DNA from 4 places in the Serratia sp. Res13-Sevr-LER1-36-b genome. Region 3 is predicted to be linked to each of the others. Evidence: predicted binding sites of a transcription regulator. Region 3 holds the regulator's gene; each other region holds the start of a gene.

Region 1 (7,387 bases), on a different contig from region 3:
GTTGGCTATCGCCTGTATGACTACGATTGGGACAAGTTGGATCAAGAAGAACGTCAACAGTTGATGGCCTGCCTGGCAGATAGCAGCCTCTCCCCCATTCTGCGATTGAATGCCGGGTTATTAGTGCAGCTATCGGATCAGCGCATCATTGAAAAGCAGCATGCGAAGGAACAAAGGCCAGACACCCGCTTCTGGCAGTTCTGGCAATTTGACCGCCGCATCAACCGCCTGGGCCTGCTGGCTCAGTTGACGCTAGTACCGCTGGCGATGGTTGCGGTTTATCTACTGCTCATCAACGTGCTTTCGGCCTGGGTCATTATCGGGTTACTGCTGCTCAATACGTTCAGCGCACTGCTGCGGCGCAGTCATGATTTAAACCGTAAATACCCGGTCTTTGAAGCTGCGTTGCTGATATGCATGCCCTATCTGATCCTGCTGTATCTGCTGATACCCGGCGTGAAGTACGCGAACCAATATGGCCCGCCGCCAGGAGAAAAATGCTGAGGATTGTGGCGTGAGGAACTGCCCCCAACGTTTTATGGGGGCAGTTGACGCTCAGAAACTCATCTCGTCCAGAAAACGTTCCAGCCGCAGGCGTATGGGCTGGATTTTTTGCTCCTGCTGGCTAACCAACACCGCCTCAAACTCCTGCAACCACAAACCAATCTGCATACGTTCATCACCCAGTGACTGCGCCCAGGCTTTTTCCAGCCGAGCCTGCAGGGTACGGTTAGACAGCGTATCGCGCGGATGCACTTTTAGCTCCTGCAAACGCTGCTGACTTTGCTTTCGCTGTTCTGGGCTCAGGCCAATGGGGCTGTGATCGATCACTTTGGAGAAGGAATCACCACTGTCTGGCAGATGGACATCAACCTCTAGCAACCCATTGATATCGTAGCTGAAACGCACGTCCAGTGATTGAATGTGGCCGTTAGGCTTTACCGGCACGGTAAACTCATCCACCAGGATATTGTTGTCAACATGTGGGCTTTCACCCTGATAGATCGCTATCCGGATCGCCTTTTGCTCCACATGCGTCGTGGTGAAGCTTTCCATCCGTGAAGTCGGGACCACGGTATTACGTTCCAGAATCGGTGAAAAAATCCCATGTCGATCCGCATTCGAGGTAGCTATGCCCAGCGTATAGGGACAGACATCCGTCAGGATCACTTCGTCGATATTCTGATCGCGCAGGCAGCAGGCGGCATGTACTGCGGCACCCAGCGCTACGATGGTTCTGGGATCGAGGTGCTGATGCGGCAACTGACCGAATAGCTTCACCACCAGTTTTTGGATAGTGTTCAGCTTCGTGGCTCCACCGACCAATACCAGGTGATCCATCTGCTGTGGCTGCAAACGAGCATCGTGCAGCACCTGCTCAATCGGTGCGCGCAGGCGATTCAGCAGCGGCAGCCAGATCTCTCCTGCTTTACGTTCATCCAGCTCTATTTCCCATTGCCGATCCTGCCATTGCCAACGCAACTGATGCGGGCCCTGTTGCTGATTGAGCTGGCATTTCCACTGCTCGACACAGTCATACAGCCGGGCCATATCCTGGGGCGCGATCTGCGAGGCATTCAGTTGCCATTCGTTGAGGCAGGCTTTAATGATTGCCTGGGTGAAGTCTTCACCGCCAAGATAGTTATCACCCGCCGAAGCGTGCACCTCAATCAGCGGCAGATCATATTCCAATACCGTGACGTCAAAAGTGCCCCCGCCCAGGTCAAACACTAAAGTACGGCCAACCCCTTGGGTGTGCAGGCCATAAGCCATCGAAGCCGCAGTCGGTTCATTAATCAGCCGCACCGCATTCAAACCGGCCAGTTCAGCGGCAAAGCGGGTCTGCTTACGTTGCTCATCGCTAAAATAGGCGGGTACTGAAATCACAACGTCGCGGATCGGCTGGCCAAGAAAACTTTCTGCGTCTGATTTCAGCGATTTCAACACGATTGCCGATAGCTCTGGGGCGTCAAACGTCTGTTGGTCCAGTTTGAATTTCTTCTTGCTGCCCATGTAACGTTTAAACAGCGCTGCCGTCTTTTGCGGGTGGGTCGTCAGGCGAGATAACGCAGAGCGGCCAACCAGTATTGCCCCGTCCTCATCAATGCTGACGACCGAGGGGGTAAGAAATTCATTGAGCGCATTGGGGATTAAGCGCGACTCCCCGTCTTGCCAGACACCGATCAGGCTATTGGTGGTGCCTAAATCGATGCCGATTGCCGGGGTAGCGTCATGCTGCTGTAACATCGTCCTGACCTCATAAAGAAGAATACTTGCCTGCTAGTACAGCCGTATTAAGCGTGGCAACGTAGTCCATGATGGGGGTTTTTTATATATCGTTTGATATTAGCACGATGGTATTAGGTAGCTCATCGCCATGGAATTTATTTGCTTGAAAGTAATGTTCTACTTTAGTTGAAAAATTTAGCCGGTAGCTCGTTCCCATCGCCTTCATCTTTTCTTGTGCAACCTAGTAGCGCCCCCCGACAATTTTGACCTGCCGCAATAAAATGGCGATTTTTTTGTCGTCCTGTTTCGCGTCATCGCCTTCATCCCCCCCTCCGGTAAAAATACTCCGTTGTTAACACCCTTATTAACACCGCAGTTTCAGTCCGTCGATTGTGCCGTAAACACAAATACTTACCCCTCTCATTTACAGCAGGCGATGTTGCCAGATTTGCGCCACAAAGCTTTCAGCCATGCCATTAGAACTACACCTGTTTCATTACCGCAAGAAAATGCACAAATTTGCAACTTAATTAACCTTTTGCACTCATTTGCAGTGCGTTTGGCTTAGTGCTAAAACTAGGGCTGGCAAGGCGTCCATTGCAGATATGACAGCATTTACAATTGCCCATACATTCCGTATTGAATACGATAATTGTTATCACTATGATTCTGTGTATTCAGTGCTCTGTTTTTGGCTCGGCGCTCCTGGCCCCATACACCTTTTCATAGGTAGTCTGGGCAGCAAATGTTCTGAAGGTGGCATTCCCGTGGGAATTCCCAACTCATTAAGAAGGCGATATGCAGCTGCTTCCTAAACATACCTATAAAATCACCGGCTTCTCCAACGAGATCAGCCCGGCCTACCGCCAGAAATTACTGTCGCTTGGCATGCTGCCCGGCTCGCAGTTTGACGTGGTACGCGTGGCACCGTTTGGCGATCCTATAGAAATAAAGACTCGCCGCGTTAGCCTGGTTCTGCGGAAAAAAGACTTAGACCTGATCCTGCTAGATAGCCAAGCGTAACGCGCTGTCCCCGCCTCAGGCAGTTGCCGGGTGCAAACGCGGCCGATACTTAATTTACTGATATCACGTTGGTTTATGAAAAAAATCACTATTGGCTTAATCGGTAACCCGAACTCGGGCAAGACGACGCTGTTCAACCAGCTCACTGGAGCACGCCAGCGGGTCGGTAATTGGGCCGGGGTGACGGTTGAGCGTAAAGAGGGCCAGTTTGCGACGCCGCAGTCACAGGTCACGCTGGTGGATTTACCAGGCACCTACTCGCTCACCACCATCTCCGAACAAACCTCGCTGGATGAGCAGATCGCCTGTCACTACATCCTGAGCGGCGATGCGGATATGCTGATCAACGTGGTCGATGCCTCCAACCTCGAACGCAACCTCTACCTGACGCTGCAATTGCTGGAGCTGGGTATTCCGTGCATCGTGGCCTTGAACATGCAAGATATTGCCAAGAGCCAGAATATTGAGATCGATGTCGCCGCCCTGGCCGAGCGCCTTGGCTGCCCGGTGGTATCCATGGTTTCTACCAAGGCCGACGGCATTGGCCTGCTGAAACAGACCATCGATAATCATCGCTTCAACCAGTTAAAAGCGCTGGTGGCCTATCCGCCGCTGCTGCTAGACGAAATCGCTACGCTGACCGAGGCCATGCCTCAACAGCTGCCCACCGAACAACGGCGCTGGCTGGCCCTGCAAATGCTGGAGGGCGATATTTATAGCCATCAGTTGGCCGGGAAAGCCACCGAGCTACTGGCACCTTCCAGGTTAGCGCTGCAACAGCAGCAGCAGGAAGATCCCGCGCTGGTGATTGCCGATGCCCGCTACCAGTCGATCGCCACTATCTGCGATGCGGTCAGTAACTCTAAGCTGGCATTGCCAAACCGCCTGACGGAGGTGCTGGATCGGGTGATCCTCAACCGCTGGCTGGGGGTACCCATCTTCCTGCTGGTGATGTACATCATGTTCGTATTGGCGATCAACATCGGCGGCGCACTGCAACCGATCTTCGATCTCGGTTCGGCGGCCATCTTTATTCAGGGCATCCAGTGGGTCGGTTATACCCTGCATTTCCCGCAGTGGCTGACCGTCTTCCTGGCGCAGGGCGTGGGCGGCGGTATCAATACTGTGCTGCCACTGGTTCCCCAGATCGGCATGATGTATCTGTTTCTGTCATTCCTGGAAGACTCCGGCTATATGGCACGAGCGGCATTTGTGATGGACCGCCTGATGCAGGCGCTCGGGCTGCCGGGTAAATCCTTTGTACCGCTGATCGTCGGCTTTGGCTGTAACGTGCCGTCCATTATGGGCGCACGCACCTTGGATGCCCCACGCGAACGCCTGATCACCATCATGATGGCCCCCTTTATGTCCTGCGGCGCGCGTTTGGCAATCTTTGCCGTATTTGCCGCCGCTTTCTTCGGCCAGGATGGCGCGGGCGTGGTGTTCTCACTGTATATGCTAGGCATCGTGGTGGCGATCCTCACCGGCCTGGTGCTGAAATACACCATTATGCGCGGCGAAGCATCGCCGTTCGTGATGGAGCTGCCGGTTTATCACGTGCCACATCTGAAAAGCCTGCTGCTGCAAACCTGGCAACGCCTGAAAGGCTTCGTGCTTCGCGCCGGGAAAGTGATCGTCATTGCCAGCATCTTTATTGGCGGCTTGAACAGCTTCTCGTTCAGCGGCCAGCCGGTAGACAGCATCAATGATTCAGCGCTGGCCTCAGTCTCCAAGGTGCTGACTCCGCTGTTGCAACCCATGGGCGTACACAGTGATAACTGGCAAGCGACCGTCGGGCTGGTGACAGGGGCGATGGCCAAAGAAGTGGTGGTCGGGACGCTCAACACCCTGTACACCGCAGAGAACATCACCAATGAGCACTTTGATGCCGCCAACTTCAATTTGCTTGATGAACTCGGTGCCGCCGTCAATGAAACCTGGCAGGGCCTGAAGAACACCTTCAGCCTGAGCGTACTCTCCAACCCTATCGAAGCCAGCAAGGGCGATGGTGAGATGGGCGTGGGCTCAATGGGTGTTATGAGTAGCAAATTTGGTACTTCAATCTCTGCCTACAGCTATCTGATCTTCGTGTTGCTGTACGTTCCCTGCGTCTCGGTGATGGGAGCCATTGCGCGTGAGTCCAGCCGTGGTTGGATGACCTTCTCCATCCTTTGGGGGCTGAACGTGGCCTATTCGCTGGCAACGCTGTTCTATCAGATCGCGACCTTCAGCCAACATCCGCAATACAGCGCGACGGCGATCCTGATCGTGTTGCTGTTCAATGCGCTGGTACTATTGGGCTTGCGCAAGGCACGTAGCCGCGTAACGATCCGTTTGCGTAGCGCCACCTCGGCGTCCTGTTGTCAAAGTTCGGGTGACTGCCACTAATGGCCAGCCTGCTGCAAATCCGTGATGCGCTTGCCCTACAGGGCGGCGCTCAGGCGCAACAGCTGAGCCAGCAGTTGGCAACGCCCTTGCCATTGGTTGAGGCAATGCTGCAACGTTTGACCGCGATGGGAAAAGTTGAACGTATTGAGCTCGATAGCAGCGAATGCCTGAGCGGCAGCTGCAAGAGTTGCCCAGAAGGGCTGGCTTGTAAAACGGTGATTTATCGTTTGAAGGAGTGAATGTGAATACAGGGGCGCAATAGTTTGCCTGCACCCCCTCACTTGAAGATTATTGCTTGTCTTTATACACGTCCGCTACGGCGCTGAACTTGCCGTGCTCACGGGCTGCCAGCACGACATAATATTGGCCCCCTTTCTCATCGGCCAGTTTGGACAATTCATCTTTCAAGTCCATCGGATCGGTGGCCTGTGCAGTTGAAGACACGGTGCCAACTTTCTCATACTTGCCTGGGTTCTTGTCCAGTTCGTCTTTAGTTAGCAAGGTTGCTGCCATCGAACCGAAAGACACTGAACCTACAATCAACGCCGCAACGATCATCTTCAATGATTTCATGACAATACCTCTCAATGGATAAATTGGATTTTTATGAAAGCGACTAACAACAAATGCGTCATCGAGCTTGGCTACTGCGACGTCTAACAGCTTCGTTGCTTTCCCTGACGAAGCTCCCTCTGCCCAGAAACAAATCGCCAAGGTGAAGATTGATAAGCCCATATTCACCTTGTAGCCACGCATTTACCCCTTCAAGTATCGAACAGGTTTAGTTTTTATCCACTTATTGGTTAAAAATTTACCGCTGTTTTGTGCGTTTATAATCTGTAATCAATGAGATATCGCCGCCAGACCGCGCCATTACTCGGTTGCAACAAATTGATTAATAATGTTAGCGAATGCTTCGGGGTGAGAGATAAACGGCGCATGGGCCGCTTTGGCGATCACCTCCGAGGTGGAGTTTGGCCACAACTCATCCAGCAGGCTAGCCACTTTGCGCGGCACCAGCCCGTCGAGATAACCATAAATACGCAATACCGGCATCGTCAGTGCCGCCAATGATTGGCGTTGATCCACCGTACGCAGCATCTCCAGGCCCCCGTTAAGCACCTCAACGCCCGGCATCGGCTGGTTGAGCACCACGGTTTTCAACTGGCGCGCATCTTGGCGAGCGCTTTCCGTGCCCAACGTTTGCAACGCCAGGAAGCGCTCCACGGTGCGCTGGAAATCATGGCTGAGCTGCTGCTGGAAGCCACTGAGCACCTCCGGGCGGATCCCCGGCCACGGATCGTGCGCCGTAAAACAGGGCGAAGAAGCCACGGTGATCAGCCCGGTTACCCGCTCAGGCTGCATAAGGGCGATCTGCCCGGCTACCAGCCCACCAAGGGACCACCCCAGCCAATAAGCCTGCTTGGGTGCTGCGGCCAGCAGTATCTCCGCCATCTCCATTAACGGGACGGCCCCATAGCCCTGGCTGCGGCCATAGCCGGGTAAGTCCACCAGGTGTAGGCGAAAATGCGGAGCCAATCGCTCCAGCGTGCAACCCCAGACCTCGGCATTCAATCCCCATCCGTGCAACAGCACAAGATCGCGATCGCCTTCACCTAAGGTTTGCCAATACAGCTCTGTCATCAGTTATTGTCCTTACTCGTCGCCTTCCAAACGGTAGCGTTTTGCACAACTCGAAATTCATAGAGTATTAAAAAGGGGAGGTGACCATGCTACCAATCCACAG
Region 2 (7,387 bases), on a different contig from region 3:
CAAAGTGCTGAATCTGGCCCGCGAAGATATCGTCTGGCACTCGGTCAGCGAGCTGATCACCAACGTGCCGGATAAAGAGATGCTCGGGTTGAACATCGTTGAGTTTGCCGGTGACGATAAGGAACTGATCGACGGCCAGATGGAAGCGTTGTGCGAGCGTCTGGATGACCTGATCTCCGAGCAGCAGGCTGGGGTGATCGGTTATCAGATTTGCGGCGATTTGACCGGCATTGAGCGCATCTACAATATGCGCAAAAAGGCGGTTGGGCTGTTGGGTAACGCCAAAGGGCAGGCCAAACCCATCCCGTTTGCTGAAGATACCTGCGTGCCGCCGCAGCACCTGGCCGACTACATCACCGAGTTTCGCCAACTGTTGGATAGCCATAACCTGAGTTACGGTATGTTCGGCCACGTTGATGCCGGGGTGCTGCACGTGCGCCCGGCGTTAGATATGTGCGATCCCCAGCAAGAAGTGCTGATGAAGCAAATATCTGACCAGGTGGTGGCGTTAACCGCGAAGTATGGCGGCCTGCTATGGGGGGAACATGGGAAGGGCTTCCGGGCGGAGTATAGCCCGGCGTTCTTCGGCGAGGAGCTCTATGAAGAACTGCGCCGCATCAAGGCTGCGTTTGACCCGCTCAATCGCCTCAATCCGGGTAAAATCTGCCCGCCGCTGGGCGTAGATGCCGTGATGATGAAAGTTGATGCGGTAAAGCGAGGTACTTTCGATCGCCGCATTCCCATCGATGTCCGCACCTCGTTCCGTGGCGCGATGGAGTGTAACGGCAACGGACTGTGTTTCAACTTTGATGTCCACAGCCCGATGTGCCCATCGATGAAGATCACCGCTAATCGGATCCACTCGCCGAAAGGCCGTGCGGCCCTGGTGCGCGAATGGTTACGGTTATTGGCAGAGCAGGGCGTCGACCCCGTTGCGTTGGAAAAACAGTTGCCGCAGCAGCGCCTCAGCTTCCGCACCCTGGTTGAGAAAACCCGTAATAGCTGGCATGCAGGCAAGGGCGAATATGACTTCTCCCATGAAGTCAAAGAAGCGATGTCTGGCTGCCTGGCTTGTAAAGCCTGCTCGACCCAGTGCCCGATCAAGATCGACGTGCCGGGCTTCCGTTCACGCTTCCTGCAGCTTTATCACACCCGTTATTTGCGGCCAATGCGTGACTACGTGGTCGCTGGTGTCGAGAGCTATACCCCGTTGATGGCCAAGGCGCCGAAGGTGTTCAACTTCTTCTTCAAGCAGCCATGGGTGCGCGAACTGAGCCGCAGCAGCATCGGTATGGTGGATTTACCGCTGCTATCCAGCCCAACGTTACGCCAACAACTGTCGGGCCATAGCGCGTTCAGCATGACGCTTGAACAGTTGGAAGCATTGAGCGAAAGCCAGCGCGAACAGCATGTGCTGGTGGTGCAGGATCCGTTTACCAGCTATTACGATGCCCAGGTCGTGGCAGACTTTGTACGGCTGGTGGAAAAGCTGGGCTACAAGCCGGTACTGTTGCCTTTCTCACCGAACGGTAAGGCACAGCATATCAAAGGCTTCCTGACGCGCTTTGCCAAAACGGCGCGCAAGACCGCGGACTTCCTTAACCGGGTAGCCAAACTGGGGATGCCGATGGTGGGTGTCGATCCGGCGCTGGTGCTGTGTTATCGCGACGAGTATCAAGAAATTCTCGGGGCCGAACGGGGGAGTTTCCAGGTGCAACTGGTCCATGAATGGTTGCAAAAGTTGCTGGCAGAACGTGCGGAACAGCCTGCCACCGGGGAAGCCTGGTATCTGTTTGGCCACTGTACCGAAACCACCGCATTACCGGCGAGTACCCAGCAGTGGGCTGCCATCTTTGCCCGTTTTGGCGCCAAGTTGGAAAACGTCAGCGTGGGTTGCTGTGGCATGGCGGGCACTTACGGTCACGAAGCCAAGAATCTGCAAAATTCCTTGGGTATTTATGAGCTATCATGGCATCAGGCGCTACAACGTTTGCCAAGGCAACGCTGTCTGGCGACCGGTTATTCTTGCCGCAGCCAGGTAAAACGCATTGAAGGCAATGGCGTGCGGCATCCATTACAGGCACTTCTGGAGATGATTGCGTGAAGCTGTGGAAACGTGAAACAACGCTGGAACAACTCAACCAAAGCGGCGAAGGATGCATGGTTGCCCATGTGGGCATTCAGTTCACCCGTTTGGAAGATGACTATTTAGAGGCGGTGATGCCCGTCGATCACCGTACTACCCAGCCGTTTGGCCTGTTACACGGTGGGGCTTCGGTGGTGCTGGCTGAGTCGATGGGCTCAATGGCGGGTTATCTGTGCACCGAAGGGGAACAAAAGGTGGTGGGGTTGGAGATTAACGCCAACCACCTGCGCGCGGTATTTAAAGGGCAGGTGCGCGGAGTGTGTCGTGCGTTGCACGCTGGCCGCCGCAATCAGGTCTGGCAGATCGAGATCTTCGACGATCGCGATCGCCTGTGCTGTACCTCACGGCTGACCACGGCGGTATTGGAATAGAGGCCCCCCTCACCCTAACCCTCTCCCACAGGGAGAGGGAGCTGTTGGCCTCTGCTCTTTTGGAAGTAAGGAGGTTATCTCTGCAAACGCGAATGCCCCTCATCCAAAGTACGTCACCGAATTTCAGTTGCACTCGATCGGTCCTCTTGCCCTGTGCGAGAGGGGCCAGCTTTATAACTGGAAGGGGACCCGTTTCACAAAATCCTTCTGAAAAGCGGTAGCCTTGTCCCAGCCGCCTTCCATCGAATATTTCTGGCAAATCAGCGTTAGCGTATGCCGGGCAAAATGATAGCACTGTACGCGGAACAGCTGACAACGCTGTGGGTTGTTGATCTCGACGATCAGCCGGTTATGCAGTTTGCTCAGCGCATGCAGGTAACTCTCGTCATCGCCATTTTCCAGGCATAAATTCGCCATGCCAAGGCTGACGCCGTTGTAACGCTTCAGATGATTGATGTTGCATTCCGGCCGCTGTAACGCCGCTTCCGCCATATAGAAATCCACTGTGGCATCACGGATGTTGAACTTGTATTCATCAATTTTGCTCAGCAGCCACGCATTCATCGAGATAGCCATAGGTCCACGCCCAATTAAAGCTTAATGATAATCATTATCATATTTGCAGCTGTGGCGATGATCAATGCTCCCCGCAGTTTTTTTTCTGTTGTGGGTCTTTTGACCGCCACGGGCTAAAAATACGCGAGCGACTAGACTTAAAGCAGGGAAAGGCATTTTTCAGACAGACAAAATGCAGAAATAGGTATTTTCTATGAATGTTTAAAACAGACGACTTATCCGGTGTTATAACCTTGTCGAGGCTGCGGGATAAGCCGTACGAGATATGATGAATTGCTATGAATTCAGAGGGATAAAAATTATCCCCGTGTCTATTCTGCCTGGATGCGCCATCGATTTATCGTGTTGCCGAGCGTAAATCCGGGCGTTTGGCAAATACCCCCGCAAAACAAACGGTTGAAGTGATAATCATTATCACTAACATGGGCGGTAAGCCAGATCGGCTGTAGTAAACACGAATGTGAGGTAGGCCATATGCATACGGAAGATGTTGGTACTTTTTCTTTGGCAGATAACGTCTGGCAAGGCATTTCGCTGAGCGACAGCGCGGTGAAGCAGATAATCAGACTCATGCAGCAGGATGCTCAGGTGAAAGGGCTGCAACTCGGCGTCAAACAATCCGGTTGCGCAGGCTTTGCCTATGTACTGGATTTGACCCGCGAACCGGCCAGCGACGATCTGTTGTTCGAACGTGACGGGGCCAAGCTGTTCGTGCCGCTCAAAGCGATGCCGTTTCTCGATGGCACCACGGTAGATTTTGTTCGGGAAGGGCTGAATCAGATGTTCAAATTTAATAACCCTAAAGCTCAGAACGCCTGCGGGTGCGGTGAGAGCTTTGGCGTTTAAGCGATGCAATCAACATGACACGAAGCAACGTAGAAACAGCGAAAGATGTACCGGCTTGGGTCAGCGAAGGTCGCTACAAGGAAGGATTCTTTACCCAACTGGCCACCGATGAGTTGGCCAAAGGTATCAACGAAGAGGTGGTGCGCGCTATCTCGGCCAAGCGTAACGAACCCGAGTGGATGCTGGAATTCCGCCTGGAGGCTTACCGTGCCTGGCTGCAAATGGAAGAGCCACACTGGCTGAAAGCCCACTATGACAAGCTTAACTATCAGGATTACAGCTACTATTCAGCGCCGTCCTGCGGCAGCTGTGATGATGCCTGCGGTTCTCAGCCTGGGGCGGAGCAGCAGCCTGGTGCCAGTACGGAAAACGGCTACCTGACCAGCGAGGTTGAACTGGCGTTTAATCAGTTGGGTGTACCTGTACGTGAAGGTAGCGAAGTGGCGGTAGACGCCATTTTCGACTCGGTTTCCGTCGCGACCACCTACCGTGAAAAGCTGGCGGAGAGTGGGGTGATCTTCTGCTCGTTCGGTGAGGCCATTCACGACCATCCAGACTTGGTACGTAAGTATCTGGGCCGAGTGGTGCCACATAACGACAACTTCTTTGCCGCACTAAACGCTGCGGTGGCTTCCGACGGCACCTTAGTCTACGTGCCGAAGGGCGTACGCTGCCCAATGGAGCTTTCCACCTATTTCCGTATTAACGCTGCGAAAACCGGCCAGTTTGAACGTACCATTCTGATTGCCGATGAAGGCAGCTACGTCAGCTATATCGAAGGCTGCTCAGCGCCGGTACGTGACAGCTATCAACTGCACGCGGCGGTGGTAGAAGTGATCCTGCATAAAGACGCCGAAGTGAAGTATTCCACGGTGCAAAACTGGTTCTCCGGCGGCGGCGAAAGCAAGGGCGGCATTCTTAACTTCGTCACCAAGCGTGCGCTGTGTGAAGGCTCAGGGTCCAAAATGTCGTGGACACAGTCGGAAACCGGCTCGGCCATCACCTGGAAATACCCAAGCGTGATCTTGCAGGGCGACAACTCGATCGGTGAGTTTTTCTCGGTGGCGCTGACCAGCGGCTACCAACAGGCGGATACTGGCACCAAGATGATCCACATTGGTAAAAACACCAGGTCGACCATTATTGCCAAAGGGATCTCCGCCGGGCACAGCCAAAATACTTATCGTGGGCTGGTGAAAATCCTGCCTGGGGCGGAAAACGCCCGTAACTTTACCCAGTGCGATTCGATGCTGATCGGGCCCAACAGCGGGGCGCATACCTTCCCCTATGTGGAAACGCGTAATAACAGCGCCCAGCTTGAGCATGAGGCTACCACCTCGAAGATTGGTGACGATCAACTGTTCTACTGCCTGCAACGGGGCATCAGCGAAGATAACGCTATCTCGATGATCGTCAATGGTTTCTGTAAGGACGTGTTCTCCGAGCTGCCGCTGGAGTTTGCCGTGGAGGCACAGAAGTTACTGGCTATCAGCCTGGAACACAGCGTCGGTTAAGCACCCGCATTTATAGCGCAGCAGCGCGATCTGAGGACACAGCATGTTAAGTATCAAGAATTTGCACGTCAGCGCCGAAGGTAATGAAATCCTCAAGGGGCTGAGCCTGGACATCAAACCGGGTGAAGTGCACGCCATTATGGGGCCGAATGGCTCTGGCAAAAGCACGCTTTCCGCCACGTTGGCTGGCCGGGAAGAGTATGAGGTCACCGCTGGGGAAGTGACGTTTAAAGGTAAAGATCTACTGGAGCTGGCTCCTGAGGATCGGGCCGGTGAGGGCGTATTCCTGGCATTCCAGTATCCGGTAGAGATCCCCGGCGTCAGCAACCATTTCTTCCTGCAGACCTCGGTGAATGCGGTACGTAATTACCGTGGCCAAGAGGCGCTGGATCGCTTCGACTTTGCCGACTTTATCGAACAGAAGATCGAGTTGCTGAATATGCCAGCGGATCTGTTGACCCGTTCGGTCAACGTCGGTTTTTCCGGCGGTGAGAAGAAGCGCAACGACATCCTGCAAATGGCCGCGCTGGAGCCGGAGCTGTGCATTCTGGATGAAACGGACTCCGGGCTGGATATTGATGCCCTGAAGATCGTCGCCAACGGCGTCAATTCGCTGCGTGACGGCAAGCGCGCCTTTATTATTGTCACCCACTATCAGCGTATTCTCGATTACATCAAACCGGATTACGTTCACGTGCTTTCCCAGGGGCGCATAGTGAAGTCCGGTGATTTCTCGTTGGTGAAACAGCTGGAGGAGCAGGGTTATGGCTGGCTTTCCGACCAACAGTAATTCACGGGCACTACAGCAAATGTACAGCCTGTTCGAAGCGCGCGGCGGCGAGCGTTCTGCGCATGCGTTAGCCCATTGGCAGCAGGCTTTGCGCCAAGGCTGGCCGACTCGCAAGCAGGAAAACTGGAAATATACTCCGTTGGAAGGCTTGCTGGAGCAGCAGTTTCTAGAGCCTGTAGACAACGAGCTCAGTGCGGAGCAGCGTGACAAGTTGGCGTTGAAAATCGATGCGTATCGCCTGGTGTTTGTCGATGGGCGCTTATGTCCTCAACTGAGCGATGAGGATCTTGGCGACTACCGGTTTACCAGGGTGGCCTATGATGCGCCACTCACGCTGCCGGATCCGATCCAGCCTGAAATTTTCCTGCATTTGACAGAAAGCCTGGCACAGGAAATCAGCGTGATTAGCCTGGCGGCTGGCAAAGATCCGGTTAAACCCCTTTATCTGTTGCATATCAGCACCGGTCGCGAGCAGCCCGGAGAAGTGAATACGTTGCATCACCGGCATCATCTGGAGATTGCTAGTGGCGCAAGAGCTTCAGTCATCGAACACTACACCAGCGTCACTGCTGCGGCTCACTTCACCGGTGCGCGCTTGACCGTGACGGTGGGTGATAATGCCGAGCTGCATCATTGCAAACTGGCGTTTGAGAGCCAGGCCAGTTATCACTTTGCCCATAACGACCTGCTGGTTGGCCGCGATGCGCGGGTTAAAAGCGACAGCTTCCTGCTCGGGGCGGGGCTGACACGCCACCACACCAGTGCGCAGTTAAACGGTGAGGGGAGCAATCTGGTCATCAATAGCCTGGTGCTGCCGGTAGGTAAAGAGGTATGCGATACCCGTACCTATCTGGAACACAACAAAGGCTACTGCGAAAGCCGCCAACTGCACAAAACGGTGGTCAGCGATCGAGCCAAAGCGGTGTTCAACGGCATGATCAAGGTCGCGCAACATGCGATCAAAACCGACGGGCAAATGAACAACCACAACCTGTTGTTGGGCAAGGTGGCGGAGGTAGATACCAAACCGCAGTTGGAAATCTACGCCGATGATGTCAAATGTAGCCACGGTGCCACCGTGGGCCGGATCGATGAAGAGCAGCTGTTCTATCTGCAATCGCGTGGTATTGATAAGCACGCGGCG
Region 3 (7,387 bases):
CGTCAGCAGGCTGCGCAGCTCATGCGAGCCACGCTGGATGAAGAAGGCGTGATCCAGTTTCTGTTGAAATCTTTTCATGCTGGTAGTTGGCGGTTCAACCTGCCGGTGTTGATCGAGCAATATGAGAACATTATCGGCTGGCAAGAGGTTCCACCCTGGCCGCACCCGACGCTGTTTATCCGTGGTGGCCTCTCGCCTTACGTGCAGGATAGCTACCGCGATGACATCGCCCGTCAGTTCCCGCAGGCACGCGCCTATGTGGTTGCAGGCTCCGGTCACTGGGTCCATGCGGAGAAACCGGACGCCGTATTACGGGCAATCCACCGCTTTATTGACCAGCCCTGAGCTTAAATGGCGAAAAAACGCGCTAGAGAGAATAGCTTAGCGCGTTTGTCGCTAAGTTAGGCATTGTCGGCGCTCCATCTGCTGGGGTAATATGGCGCGCTATAATTTTGCCGCCCTGTCCAGGTGTGAAGCTGCACTTGGCTGGGGGTGAATTTGGGTTAGGGTTTATTGGCCCGAATTGTGTAAATCGAACCGTCTGGAAGCGTAAACCGCTTTTTGATGCAAACTCCCTTGCAGTAGCGCAACAATGGCAAAAGAACAAACGGATCGCACGACGCTGGATCTGTTCGCAGATGAACGCCGTCCAGGGCGCCCGAAAACCAACCCGCTTTCCCGTGATGAACAGCTTAGAATTAATAAGCGCAATCAGCTACGACGGGACAAAGTGCGTGGATTACGGCGTGTGGAGCTGAAAATCAACGCAGACGCGGTAGATGCTCTCAACAAACTGGCCGACCAGCGCAATATCAGCCGCAGCGAATTGATCGAACAAATGCTGTTGGCCCAACTGGCAGAAGAACAGCCAGAACACTGATCTCTGCCGCCGCACGCGCGGCACGGCGTTAAGGATGACGCCAGATCGGTTCCACCTCCGCAGAGGCATCGCATAAACGCGATAAAACCTCAGGGCAAATTTCTGGCATGATACGCATTTACGGCTGAGCAAGCCTGCCCTTGGCAGCGCCTCAGGCCGCGTTTACGCAACACATTCATTTGAATTAAAAGGTTATCTTTACTATGGCTCATGTAGGCATTTTCTTTGGCAGCGACACTGGCAATACCGAAAACATTGCCAAGATGATCCAAAAGACGCTTCAGCAAAAATTCGGCAACGACGTGGCAGAAATCCACGACATCGCCAAAAGCAGCAAAGAAGATCTGGCAGCGTTTGATATCCTGCTGCTCGGTATCCCAACCTGGTACTACGGCGAAGCCCAGTGCGACTGGGATGATTTCTTCCCGACGCTGGAAGACATCGACTTTAACGGCAAGCTGGTGGCGCTGTTTGGCTGTGGCGATCAGGAAGACTACGCGGAATATTTCTGCGATGCGATGGGCACCATCCGCGACATCATTGAACCACGCGGTGCGGCCATCGTCGGCCACTGGCCAACCAAAGGCTACCATTTTGAAGCCTCCAAGGGTCTGGCAGACGATGATCACTTTGTCGGGCTGGCCATTGACGAAGATCGTCAACCGGAGCTGACCAACGAACGTGTAGACGCCTGGGTCAAGCAAATCACTGAAGAGCTGAGCCTGGCCGAGATCGTCGGCTAAGCCTCTGCCCCGGCGGATACGTAACACATGGTGGGGGCGCCGTATAGCGCGCCCTTCTGTTATCGGCATCACGGATTAGAGCAATAGAAGCTACAAGTTTGTAACTTCCTACCTCGCCACGGTAGACTGAGATATCGGTTTATCCCATCCATCAAAGCTTTGCATGATTACCCTGTAAACGTGCAAAGATATGTTTGTTAACAACCGGCGGTTTCTATTTGCAGCAACCGGTTCTATAATGAGACGCAATTAACGCTTTGTGCCAACCGATGCCATAGGCGAGAACGCCTCAACTTGATTAGCATAGTAACAGGACTGAATCCGCATGACTGATAACAACTCCGCATTGAAGAAGGCTGGCTTAAAAGTCACTCTTCCGCGACTCAAAATCCTGGAAGTATTACAGGATCCGGCATGCCATCACGTCAGTGCGGAAGATCTGTACAAAAAACTGATAGATATGGGCGAAGAAATTGGCCTGGCCACGGTATACCGCGTGCTGAACCAGTTTGACGACGCAGGTATTGTGACCCGCCACAATTTTGAAGGTGGCAAGTCGGTTTTCGAACTGACTCAGCAACACCATCACGATCACCTGATTTGCCTGGACTGCGGCAAAGTGATCGAGTTCAGCGACGAATCCATCGAAGTGCGTCAGCGCGATATCGCCAAGCAACACGGTATCAAGCTCACCAACCACAGCCTGTACCTGTACGGCCACTGTGAAACCGGTGACTGCCGCGAGAACGAAACGCTGCACAACAAGAACTGATTCTGGCTCGCCAGAACGTGAAAACCGCCTAAATGGCGGTTTTTTTATGCCCGGATGACAGGCAAAAAAATCCCCGGACAGGCCCGGGGAAAAATATCCACTCAATTATCACAATTGCAGTTTGCTCTCACCTTGCACTATCTCCGCCCCTCTACCGACACGTAGGTGGGCGGAGTTCTCACTTACGCTTTCACTGGTTCGGCACGGCTGAAGCGTTTGCCATCCGGGCTGATTGCTCGGATTTGCACGTCACCCGCCACCGCTGGGCGCGCTTTATCGTCATAACGCTGCCACTGTTTGCCGCCGTCGGTGGAATATTCAATTCCCAGGCCCGGCAGAGCAATATTCGCCTCCAACTTGCCCCCGATGATACGAGCACCTGGGACCGGCAGGCGATAGCTCACGCCCGCTTTATCCATCTTGGCCAGTTCACGCTGCCCGATCAGGTTGGCAAAGCGCAGCCAGTCCTGATCCAGCGTTTTGGTATCGACCTGATGGGTTTCGCCACCTTTATACTCACGGCCAGCTTTGTAATCCTGCTCCCAGCTGGCACGGTGCCATGCACGTTCTGCAAGCGACACGGCACGTGGGTAAATCATGTATTCCATCTGCTGGTCGGTACGCACCACTTCGCTCCACAGTTGGGCGGAAAGACCATATGCGCCCGGCCACGGTTTGTCGCTCTTGGCGGCGAAGTGGTTACCGTCACGGTCAACCGAGGTTTCGGCGTTCTGCGGCAGGTTGTTCGGCGCAAAGCTGAAGATCTTCTGCTCGTCGCTGAAACGGGTGCCCCAGTAATAACCGTGTTCGTCCGGGCTGACTTCATACGGGAAGTCCATGTAGACGTAGTCCGGGTTAGAGATCACCACGTCATAACCCTTGTTCGCCCAGTCGTTAGCCGAGTCGAAGCCACCCCAGTACAGGGTATCCCAGAAGTTCACCGCCACATGCTTGGTCGCGAAGGCCTTCGAGTCTTTGGCATCTTTCAGGCCGTCCTGCCACGCCTGCATTCTGTCAATGCCGTGCGCTTTCACCAACTGGCTGACTTCCAGACCGAAGTAGCTTGGCAAGTGTTCCATATCTTCCACTTTGCCATCTTTGATGATGGCCTGACAAACCTGCGACTTGGCCCACGGCTTGTCTTCTTTGCTCAGATCGAGGATACCCTTGCCCGCTTCCGGGTTTTTCACGTCGGTATAGCCAGCGCCCAGACGGATGTTCTTCGCTTCGTCCCCACCAAAGTGCCAGGTTTTCAGCGGCTGACCGGCCTCTTTGTGCATCTGGGCCACTTCACCAATCACTTTGTCCACGAAGTTCTTGGAGGAATCCAGGCATGGGTTCAGGTAGCTCTGGCGGTTGAAGTACTGCACCGAGGTGGTATTGGAGGTATCAGTCGGATCCACCAGGCGGAACTCGTTGGCCTCTTTCCCTTTCCCTTCGGCAAGCAGCTTCTTGTAGCGAGCTTCCATGGAGGTAATCGCCGCACGGGCGTGCGCCGGCATGTCGATCTCAGGGATCACTTCAATCTGGCGTGCCTGAGCATATTTAACGATGTCGATATAGTCCTGACGGGAGAAGAAGCCACCGTGCGGTGCCGGGCCAGAGCCATATTGTGGCATCAGGCAGGTGGTCTCGCTCAGGTCATGACAACGCTGGCCGCCCACTTCAGTCAACTCTGGCAGGCCAGGGATCTCAATGCGCCAACCTTCGTCATCCGTCAGGTGGAAGTGGAATTTGTTCAGCTTGTAGGCTGCCATCTGATCCAGCAGGCGCAATACGGCGTCTTTTTGGTGGAAGTTACGCGCCACGTCCAGGAAGATGCCGCGGTATTGGAAGCGCGGTGCATCTTTGGCATCCAGCGTCGCGATCTTCTTGCTGCCATCCGAAGGGATTAGCGACAGGATGGATTGCAGACCATAGAACACCCCAGTCTGATCGAAACCGACGATCTCGGCACCTTTCTCGCCGATCTTCAGTTGGTAGGCACCTGGAACGGCCTGATCGCCTTTGAATGCCGCTGGCTTAATATCCGTCTTGATCGGATAACCGCTCACCTGGCTCTCAATGCCCAGCAGGGCAAAACGCTCGGCTGCCGCATCTGCCGCTGGTTTGGTCAAGGCGCTCAGTTCCAACGCCACGCCTTTGCTCAGGTCAATATCCTTCGAATGGACTTTAACTTCCATCGGGGTTGGGATGATTTGCCCACGCAGCGATGCCATCGGCAACACTTTCAGATCCTGGTTCTTGGTGAAGCGGCTTTCCGGCACCATCAGAATGTTGTTGTCATCCTTGGTACGCTTCCACTGGTCACCGGTGAACGGGGCAACAAACTGGTGAACATCTTCGGTATCGGTATTTGACAGGATCTTAGGCTGAGCATCGCCGGAAGTGGCATACCAGCGCGGCAGGAAGTCGGTGCGGAACAGCTGCCAGTATTCAGCGATAATCGGGATTTCCACCGCCTGATTGGCCGGGAAGCTGGTGAATTTGTCTGTCGGTTCCAGCTTATACAGATCGCCGGTAATGTGGGTGATTTTGAACTGGTCGTTATCAACCTTCAGCGTCTGGCGCGGGCTGTGGAAATAGATCGCCCAGTCTTTATCTTTGATTTCCTGATTGCCGTTGGTCAAGGTGATCAACACTTTGTGGCAGGACGCCCAGTCGGCCCCCAACTTGGCACAGTCCACGCCGTTCTCGGCAGCACGGTTGTCCAACATTTTCAAATTGACCTGCAACTGGCTGAGTTGATCAACCACCTGCTGGTTGGCCATGGCAGAACCTACGCTGCCCAATAGCCCAACGGTAGCCGTCAGGGCGGCGAGAGCACTCATCTTAAACTTGTTCATCTGCAACCTCTTGCGTAATCAGTTGTTGTTTGCGCGAATTTCTTTCCACAGCTTGCCGCATTTGGCGTCATACGCCTGGCCATTGCCGGTATGGGCGGCCTGGATGCAGCTTTGATAATCCAGCACTCGCACGGTTTCCTGCTCAGCAAACTGTTGGTGCTTTTTCTCTTGCTTCAACACGTTCAGCACCGCCTGGCAGGCCTGTAACTTCTCTGGGGAACCTTCCGCGGTATTGATACAGGCGCTGTAGGCCTGGCGCAGCTTGACATCTTCCGGTGGCGCGGCCGATTGCGAACAGGCGCTAAGCCCGGCAACCGCAGCGATAATCAGCATCAGTTTTTTCATGGTTAAAGTCCTGTGACCTTTCCCCGGCAGCCTGGCCACCGGGGAGCGCATTAGAAGATGGTGAACGGTGCGATAACGATGAATTTGACGTCTTTCTCGTCCTGGAAGATGTTGCCGTAACCGCCACCCCAGCTTGGAATATCGGAATGGTTGTCATACTGCGTGAAGTGCAGTTTGAACAGAGTGCCTTTGGCGCGCCCGTCCTGCATGGTGTACATTGCATCCAGGCTGTAAGCGCTCTCTCTCAGGCGCTGGCTCTGATCGTAAATCGGGTTGGTGCTTGGCTTGGCGTCCCAGGCATAAACGTAGGAAGCACCGACGGCCATGCCTGGCAGGTTCCAGTTGCTCAGGTCATACATCACGCCACCGAACACGGCTTTTTCGCCGTTGGCGTTAAAGTCGGAACGGTTATCCCACCAGATATCGAGGCGGCCATTTGAGGAGGCGTAGGTTGGGGTCATACGCTGCAGGAAGAAGCCTTGGTTACCTTCCGCCTTGACCATAGTACCTTCCAGACGCCAGTTGAACTGACCGGTGGTATAACCGAAGGTCAGCGCCTGCAACCACGCCAGGCCATCATAGATGCTGTTCGGATCGCGATTATCACCGATGCGGTCTTCTGCGCCGTAGAACTGGTAGCTGGTGGTCATTGGGTTGCCGGCCAGATCAAACTTGTAAGACGCCTTGGTGAAATACTGATTCACGTAGCCTTGCGCCTGGCCAAACGCGGCTTCCAGCACCAGGTCGTTTTTGAAATCGTATTTGGCACCCAACGAGTGCAGGTAGGAAACGTCGGTTTTGCGATCGTTCTGACGGAAGTCGTCCATCTCGATGTGCCAAGGCGCTTTGTACTTGTTGGTCCACATGTAGGAGAAACTCAGCGCACCTGAATCACCATAGTCAAAGTTGGCACCGGCTTCAGCACCCTGGTAGGTACCCGGCATAAAGCTCCAGTGCGGGGCCAGCAACGTTTGCCCGCTTGGCTGGATATAACCGGCACGCGCCCAGACCGGGCCGTACTTGAACTTACCGGCCGCTTTATACAGGCTGATACCGCTTTTATCGCCGGAGTAATCTTCGTCATAGGTACGGTTACGGCTGGAGAACGCGATTTCGTTCGGGTGGCCACTCTCGCTAGATTCGGCCATCTCGATGGCGGTGAACGCCGCCACATCGATACCAAACATGTCCGCCGCATAGCCGGAGGTGAAATCCAGGTTGGCGTTCCAGGTAGAGTGAGAGAGGTTGGTTTTAAAATCACCGGTTTCAACGTCTTTGCGATCGCGTTGACGTTGCCAGTAATAGACCCCACCGGTCAGCGTAGAATCGTCGATAAACCCTTCGGCTTGCGCTTCTGGGGCCATAACGAATCCGCTTCCTAATAGTGCACCCGCGACAGCGAGCGCCAGCGTTTTACGCTGAGCACCGTGCGTACCCATAAGAAAATTCCTCTTTGACTTTGACTTTAAAGTGCGCCCGCCTGCGTTCACCACTGCCCTGCACGGTCGCTAATAAAAAACCCTAATCGGGTAAAATTGTGCCGGGTGATAAAATTCACCTCGGCCTTGATACTGTAGCTAGACTATTTTTCGCGACGCGAATTATCAAATGAAAAGTGAGATAGATTTGTCAAAGTATGACAAGGTGCACACATTGATGATAATTCGTTACAATAATGAGCAAGGTCACTATTTATAAATAATTTCGAATAAAATCAGATAATAAAAGCTTAAAAAAGCTAATCCCCTGTGGATTGAAAGGTTTCAGCAAGCGAAAAACGCCGATTTGCTCTAAAAATGAG
Region 4 (7,387 bases), on a different contig from region 3:
TGTGCTCCAACTTCCCCAACGTTGTACGCCGCTAAATCACCTTCTTCAGCGGCAGCACAAAACACCTCAGTCAAGAATAGAGCATCCACATAGTGTCCACACTTGAGTCGTTTTTAAGGGCTTACAGGCACCTACGGTGCAACTTAACTCATTGTTTTACAATATATTCCACGTCATTCATGGCATAAAAAAGGCCACCGAAGTGGCCTTTTGCAAGCTTTCAGACAAATTAATCGTAAGCATTAAGCGTGCGTTGGCACAAGGCAGAGCGCACACAGTCCTGTTTGTCGAAACGAATGATGCCGACCATCTCGTCCTCTTCGAAGCGCTCCAGCGCGTCGCTAAGGCCGGATTTCACGCCGCGTGGCAAATCGCACTGGGTAATATCACCGTTCACGATCACCGTGACGTTCTCGCCCAGGCGGGTCAAAAACATCTTCATCTGGCTGGCCGTCACGTTCTGGGCCTCGTCCAGGATGACTACCGCATTTTCGAAGGTACGCCCGCGCATATAGGCGAAAGGCGCGATCTCTACCTTGCCAATTTCCGGGCGCAGGCAGTATTGCAAGAACGACGATCCTAAACGGCGTAGCAGAATGTCATACACCGGCCGGAAATAAGGGGCGAACTTCTCAGAGATATCCCCCGGCAAAAAGCCGAGATCTTCATCCGCCTGCAGAACCGGACGAGTGACGATAATCCGATCCACCTCTTTATGTATCAGGGCTTCAGCTGCCTTGGCTGCACTGATGAAGGTTTTACCGCAACCAGCCTCACCAGTGGCAAATATCAACAGCTTGTTTTCTATGGCTGATAAGTAATGACCTTGAGCTTCGGTTCTAGCCTCGATGGTAGAAGTATCCCGGCTGTCACGAGCCATACCGATAGATTCCACACCACCCATTTGTACCAGCGAGGTCACGCTTTCTTCTTCACGCTGGCGATGACTACGTGCGTCACGACGAATGACGCGTTTGGCTTCACGACGTGCTTTGATCACTGCTTTCTGTCTTCCCATAGTGGCACCTTACAGTTTGTTTCACCTACCGCAGGGCAGCAAACGCCGAGCGATTATGTTACACACGTATCAGGTTGTGGCCCCCTTTAAAGCCATAGAATGACGTGAACACCTAGCCGCCAAAAGGCGCGGCTCTTTTTCACAGAACAACGAGATTGGTACAAAACAGGAGTGTGTGTCAGCCGGATTAATGCGAAAGGAAAGCCAAGAGTCGGTCAGAAATTGAGAGTCGTAGAGAGCGCCCTCGTTACAACGAGAAATCAGTGAAGGTATGTTATTTGCTGTTTGTAGCCCAACCAAGGACTTTACCATTAGCGATCCCCGCAGTGATATTTACAGCATTGAGCTGTGCACCGTGTGAAAACTACCGCCAGATGATTACAGTATAATGACATTCAACCGCGCTGCGTTGCTAAAATGTAAAAAAATTTAATATTTTTTGTTTTAACCCGCTGCAACACCACTATATCAAAGCATAACCGCCTTGGCATTAAATTATTTTATTGTTAAATATCAACGCATTGATATTAATTCCGGCGAATGACATTTAGGTTGCCGGATTAAAAATTGAGCACATAAAAAAGCGCAGCCTTTGCGCTGCGCTTCTCTGTCCAACTAACAACTTTAGCGTCTCAAGCTTGCAACAAACTGCTGGCCAAATAATCGCCATTCGTCTTGACGCCCGGTAACACAAAGAAATAGCCGCCGCCGATAGGCTTGACGTATTCCTCCAGCGCTTCACCGTTCAATCGTTTCTGCACCGTCAGGAAACCCTGTTCCAAGTCTGCCTGGTAACAGACAAACAGCAACCCCATTTCCAACTGACCCGAATTGGAAACGCCCAGCGAATAGCTGTAACCACGGCGCAGCATCAGGTTGCTCTGGGTTTGTGGCGTACGCGGGTTGGCCAACCGAATATGGGCATCCATACGGATCAGCTTACCTTCCGGGTCTTTGGCATAGTCCGGTTCATCATGCTCGTGCTTCATCCCCAACGGCGCACCACTGTGCTTTTCGCGGCCAAAGATGGTTTGCTGCTCCTGCAACGGCGTCCGATCCCAAAATTCGACGTGGAAACGAATGATACGCGCAGCCTGATAGCTACCGCCAACGGCCCACGCAGGTTCTCCCGCTTTATCACCGACCCATACCACCTGATCCATTAACGGCTTATCGCTGGTTTTTGGGTTGGCGGTGCCGTCTTTGAAGCCCAGCAGGTTAATTGGCGTCTCTTTGCCCCGGCTGCGGGCCGAGTGTGCCGAGATAAAACCTTCCCGCTTCCAGCGCACGCTGAGCAAGTCTGGCGAATGCTTGATGATATCGCGCAGCGCGTGGATCACCGTTTCATTGGTATTGGCACAGATTTGCAGCAACAAGTCACCATGACACAGGGCAGCATCGAGTGAATCGTTGGGGAAACGCGTCATGGTTTGCAGGTGCAGCGGTTTCTGCGCCTGTAAGCCAAAGCGCTCATCAAACAGCGAAGTGCCAACGGAAACGGTGATGGTCAGGTTATCAGGGTAAATTTCCGGCCCCATGATGCCCGAATCCAACGGTGGCAGCTTGGGATCGACCTCCGGTGCCTTACCGCCGCTGGTGAGGAACGCGATACGGTTAGTCAACAGACGAAATAGCCGTTCAAGATCCTGTTTGTTGGTCGCCAACACGTCGAAAGCCACCAGCATCATGGCCGATTGCTGCGGCGTCAAAATACCGGCTTGGTGCTGGCCGTAGAACGGTTGTTTTTGCCAGCGTTCGTCCTGCGAGGTAGCCAGCGGCTCTTCTGCAGCCCGCGCCAGGGATGGCCCCGCCAACGCCAGAGCACCGCCCATCATGCCCAAACCCTGCAACAACCGCCTGCGCGAAGGCGAAGCGGCCTGCTCATCTTGAGGAAACGGCCCGTTTTGCGGGCCGGTCTTGTTGTTCATCATGCTCAGCCTTAATCCAGACCCAGCACGCCACGCAGCTGTGACAGGTCTTCTGCCAGCGTAGTGATCGGCCCTTTCATCGCATTACGATCCGCGGTGGTCAGCTTCTCGTAAGACTCATAACCCTCTGCGGTCTTGTATTTAGCCAGGATGGTATCGACGGTTTTAAAGTTGGCGTCGATCTTCGCCAGCAGTGGCTGGTTGGCCTTTTCCAACAGCGGACGCAACAGGTTCACAATCTTCTGGGCGCCATCGACGTTGGCCTGGAAATCCCACAGGTCGGTACGGCTGTAGCGATCCTCTTCACCGCTGATCTTGCTGGCCGCCACTTCTTCAATCAGGCCAGCAGCACCGCCCACCACTTTGCTTGGCGGGAAGGTCAGTTCACCAATGCGTTTTTGCAACTCCAGCGTGTCTTTATACAGACCATCGGCATACTCATTCATGCCCTTGGTGGTGTTATCGGCAAACAGCGCTTTCTCCAGACGGTGGAAGCCGGTGAATTTCGGATCTTCGGCTTTTTTCTCATAGTCGTCTTCACGGGCGTCGATGCTGCCGTCCAGATCGGAGAACAGCTCGGCAATCGGTTCAATACGCTCGTAGTGCTGACGGGTTGGCGCATAAAGCTTGCGGGCCTGGGCCACATCACCGGCTTTGATCGCATCGGTGAACAGCTTGGTCTGCTTGACCAGCCCTTCAACTTCCTTGGTGACATAGACTTTATATTCGGCAATCGGGCCAACCAAATCCATCACATTCAGTTTGCCATCAGCTACCGCACCCGCAGCCGTGACGACAAGCTTGCCTTTCGGGTTGCTCAACAGCCCACAGGTCATGTCGTATTCGCCCGGTTCGAGGTTTGCCGTCATTTTCTGGGTGAAACCTGGCGCAATATTTTCACGCTCTTCCACCACCATCACGCCTTTGAGGATTTCCCACTCCAGGTTCTTCTGGCTAGTGTTATGCACCACAAACTGGGTTTTACCGGCGGGCAGGGTCAACTGCATCGGCTCACACTGTTTGTCGTTTACGGTCACCTTAACTTGAGGGATATCCGCCGCCAGCGCGTTGAGGCTCAGCGCGAAAGCAGGAACGGCCAGTAATGCGGCATGCAATGCCTTGCGGCGAAATAACGGAGTAGACATACGGAATTCCCTAGTAAATTAGTGATGTGTCTTGCGTTGCGCCGGGATCGTTGAGGACTCCGTACGCTGCGGCAGGAAAAAGAAAATCAGAGCAGGGATCAGATACAGGAAATAGACCGCCACTTCGCTAACCGATGGCGCTTCCTGATAGCCGAACATTCCCTCTAACAGGGTGCCCAGCAGTGAATGCGTGGATAGCTGGTTGCTGAGGTCGAACGCGATATCCTGGAAGTGGTTCCACAATCCGGCCTCGTGGAAGGCACGGATCGCCCCGGCAGCCAGGCCCGCAGCCACGAACAGAATAAACAGGCTGGTCCATTTGAAGAACTTGGCCAGGTGCAATTTGATACCGCCCCAATAGATCAGCATGCCCACTACGATGGCGCACGCCAGGCCGAGCATCGCACCGATTGGCGCGGCAATGCCCACATCCTGCTGAAACGCGGCCAACAGAAAGAACACCGACTCCAGTCCTTCACGGGCAACGGCAAAAAACACCATCGCCACCAATGCCCATCCTTGTCTTTTACCCGAGTTGAGAGCGTTATCAATCGCCCCTTCAAGATGCACCTTCACCGAGCGGGAAACCTTGCGCATCCAGAACACCATATAGGTCAGGATGCACACCGCCACTACCGCTACCAGCCCTTCGAACAGCTCTTGCTGTTTTTGTGGAAACTCGCCGGTGGTTTCATTGATGAAGATACCTAACGCCAGGCACAGAGCAACGGCGACGATCACTCCAATCCATACCACACCAAGCCATTGACCGCGTTGAGTCCGCTTCAGATAGCTGGCGATCAAACTGACGATCAGCGCAGCCTCCAACCCCTCACGGAACATGATAAGGAAAGGAACAAACATAGAATATTAACCCCTGAAAAGGCGTTTGTAGTCAGCCGCGGGCGCTGGGTCGACCAGACTGCGGCAATGTAAAGAAAAGTAAACCAGAACGATAGTGATTATCATTCTACTGAAAAGAAAAACAAGAGGCGGAAGTGTGATTTTTATTAATCAAATGTCGCTAGTTGTTACAGCTTGGTGAGAGGAGTGATGGGGAAAGCGGATCTCTCCCCGATTACCGGGGAGAGATTAAGACGGATTTAGACCGTTTTGAACTCGGCCTCTGCCATATCAAAACGTTTGGTGATGGTTGCCGAAGGCTGGCGCCCCATCAGGCTGACCACCACGATGGCGATACAACCAAACACAAAACCAGGAATGATTTCATACAGACCCAGCCAGGCGAACTGCTTCCAGACGATCACAGTGATCGCCCCCACCAGCATACCGGCCAGCGCGCCGTTACGGGTCATGCGCGACCACATCACCGAGATCAGCACCACCGGGCCAAATGCGGCACCAAAGCCGGCCCAGGCATAGCTTACCAGACCCAGCACGCGGTTCTCCGGGTTAGCCGCCAGGGCAATCGCCACCAGCGCCACTACCAGTACCATCGCACGCCCTACCCACACCAGCTCACGCTGGCTGGCCTCTTTGCGCAAGAAGGCTTTGTACAGGTCTTCGGTGATCGCACTGGAACAAACCAGCAGTTGACAGCTCAGGGTGCTCATTACCGCCGCCAGAATAGCCGACAGCAGGATCCCGGCAATCCATGGGTTAAACAGCAGCATGGCCAGTTCGATAAACACCCGCTCGCCGTTTTGCGTCACATTGCCCGCTTGATCCGGGTTATTGGCAAAGTAAGCGATGCCGAAGAAGCCAACCGCAATGGTCCCCGCCAGGCAGAGGATCATCCAGATCATACTGATGCGGCGAGCGCTACGGATGGTGCGGTGGGAATCCGCAGCCATAAAGCGCGCCAGAATATGCGGCTGACCAAAGTAGCCCAGGCCCCAGCCCAGCAACGACAGGATCGCCACCAGATTCAGCCCTTTCATCATATCCAGATTGGCCGGGTTTTTAGCCGCGATCACCAGCATCGAACTGTCGATGCCGCCCACGGCGAAGATGACGATGACCGGCGTGAGGATCAGCGCAAAAATCATCAGGCTGGCCTGCACGGTATCGGTCCAACTGACCGCCAGGAACCCGCCGATAAAGGTATATAGGATGGTGGCGGCTGCCCCGGCCCACAGCGCGGTGGCGTAGGTCATACCGAAGGTGCTTTCAAACAGACGCGCACCGGCCACAATGCCGGAAGCACAATAGATGGTGAAGAACACCAGGATCACGATGGCGGAAATCACCCGCAGCAGTTTACTGTTGTCCTCAAAACGGCTGGTGAAGTAGTCCGGCAGCGTCAAGGCGTTGTTGTTGGCTTCGGTATGGACGCGTAACCGCCCTGCCACCAGCTTCCAGTTCAGGTAGGCACCAATGGTCAGCCCGATGGCGATCCAGCTCTCCGAAATACCGGAAAGGAAAATCGCGCCCGGCAGGCCCATGAGCAGCCAGCCGCTCATATCGGATGCCCCAGCAGAGAGCGCGGTCACCACGCTGCCCAGACTGCGGCCACCCAGAATGTAATCGTCAAAGTTGTTGGTCGCCCGATAGGCCAGCAGGCCGATCACCACCATCCCAAGAATGTAGACCACGAAGGTCACCAGCATAGGTGTGTTCATTATTTCAAACTCTCCATTTCTTATTCCCTTCTCCCTTTCAAGCCACCGTATGTTAGCAGCCTCTTGAAAGTTATCGGGTATTTTTATGTCAGTAATTTCACCCGCCACGCGCCGGAACGGGGCGCATTGCGATGGTGGCGGATAAACAGCGTTTATACCCATCATGGTCTGAACGCTGGCTATCCTAGTTGAGGCAGTCAACAACCAACAAGAGATTTAACAAAAAAGTCACACGAAACTCACGCCAGGTCACATTTATTCGCTGTTAAGGTTGCACTCGCCATAGCCGAAATGAGTTGCACCTCTTACTTAACCCTGATTAATACAGGGAAATAACCTAGATTCACACCACAATCCCACTTCTGTGCACGTAATCCGTAGCACTCAAGATGTTAAAAAATCGATTGGAGTCACACTTCGTTATGGAGTGCATTTAACAAGGTTGCACAAAGTTGCAACATGCAGGATATTGTCGGCATCAACAACCTAATTACGCTACGGATCGCCCCTAATCTAGCCGGTTATGAGGGGTCCAAATACAGGAGCTGGATTGGCATGGGCACTACCACAATGGGCGTGAAGCTCGATGAAGCAACCCGCGATCGCATCAAGAGCGCGGCACAACGAATTGACCGCACGCCACACTGGTTAATCAAGCAGGCTATTTTCAATTATCTTGAACGTCTGGAGAGCGGTTCCGATCTGCCAGAAATT

Evidence for each region. Region 3 encodes Fur, which represses iron uptake genes when iron is present. Its sites were predicted from a motif close to ATAATAATGAGAACNACTATCAA; they were not measured.
Region 1: the regulator Fur is predicted to act here: its motif matches at 2,875-2,897, upstream of feoA (ferrous iron transporter A).
Region 2: the regulator Fur is predicted to act here: its motif matches at 3,495-3,517, upstream of sufA (Fe-S cluster assembly scaffold SufA).
Region 4: the regulator Fur is predicted to act here: its motif matches at 5,044-5,066, upstream of efeU (iron uptake transporter permease EfeU).

What each region holds. Positions count from the first base shown of each region.
Region 1 covers NZ_JADACK010000034.1:43,041-50,427, forward strand. Annotated here, with positions in the region: gene IMQ33_RS20665 (DUF805 domain-containing protein) at 1-504, shown strand, start outside; gene IMQ33_RS20670 (molecular chaperone HscC) at 556-2,247, opposite strand; gene feoA (ferrous iron transporter A) at 3,028-3,252, shown strand; gene feoB (Fe(2+) transporter permease subunit FeoB) at 3,328-5,640, shown strand; gene IMQ33_RS20685 (FeoC-like transcriptional regulator) at 5,640-5,879, shown strand; gene IMQ33_RS20690 (YdgH/BhsA/McbA-like domain containing protein) at 5,929-6,213, opposite strand; gene bioH (pimeloyl-ACP methyl ester esterase BioH) at 6,514-7,284, opposite strand; gene gntX (DNA utilization protein GntX) at 7,371-7,387, shown strand, end outside.
Region 2 covers NZ_JADACK010000005.1:706,407-713,793, forward strand. Annotated here, with positions in the region: gene IMQ33_RS04315 (FAD-binding and (Fe-S)-binding domain-containing protein) at 1-2,104, shown strand, start outside; gene menI (1,4-dihydroxy-2-naphthoyl-CoA hydrolase) at 2,101-2,517, shown strand; gene IMQ33_RS04325 (hypothetical protein) at 2,689-3,093, opposite strand; gene sufA (Fe-S cluster assembly scaffold SufA) at 3,568-3,939, shown strand; gene sufB (Fe-S cluster assembly protein SufB) at 3,954-5,453, shown strand; gene sufC (Fe-S cluster assembly ATPase SufC) at 5,497-6,243, shown strand; gene sufD (Fe-S cluster assembly protein SufD) at 6,218-7,387, shown strand, end outside.
Region 3 covers NZ_JADACK010000037.1:192,970-200,356, forward strand. Annotated here, with positions in the region: gene ybfF (esterase) at 1-345, shown strand, start outside; gene ybfE (LexA regulated protein) at 593-880, shown strand; gene fldA (flavodoxin FldA) at 1,084-1,623, shown strand; gene fur (ferric iron uptake transcriptional regulator) at 1,949-2,395, shown strand; gene IMQ33_RS22010 (beta-N-acetylhexosaminidase) at 2,578-5,241, opposite strand; gene chiQ (ChiQ/YbfN family lipoprotein) at 5,260-5,586, opposite strand; gene IMQ33_RS22020 (OprD family outer membrane porin) at 5,637-7,025, opposite strand.
Region 4 covers NZ_JADACK010000018.1:59,615-67,001, forward strand. Annotated here, with positions in the region: gene phoH (phosphate starvation-inducible protein PhoH) at 230-1,018, opposite strand; gene efeB (iron uptake transporter deferrochelatase/peroxidase subunit) at 1,651-2,946, opposite strand; gene efeO (iron uptake system protein EfeO) at 2,958-4,091, opposite strand; gene efeU (iron uptake transporter permease EfeU) at 4,110-4,955, opposite strand; gene putP (sodium/proline symporter PutP) at 5,195-6,673, opposite strand; gene putA (trifunctional transcriptional regulator/proline dehydrogenase/L-glutamate gamma-semialdehyde dehydrogenase) at 7,229-7,387, shown strand, end outside.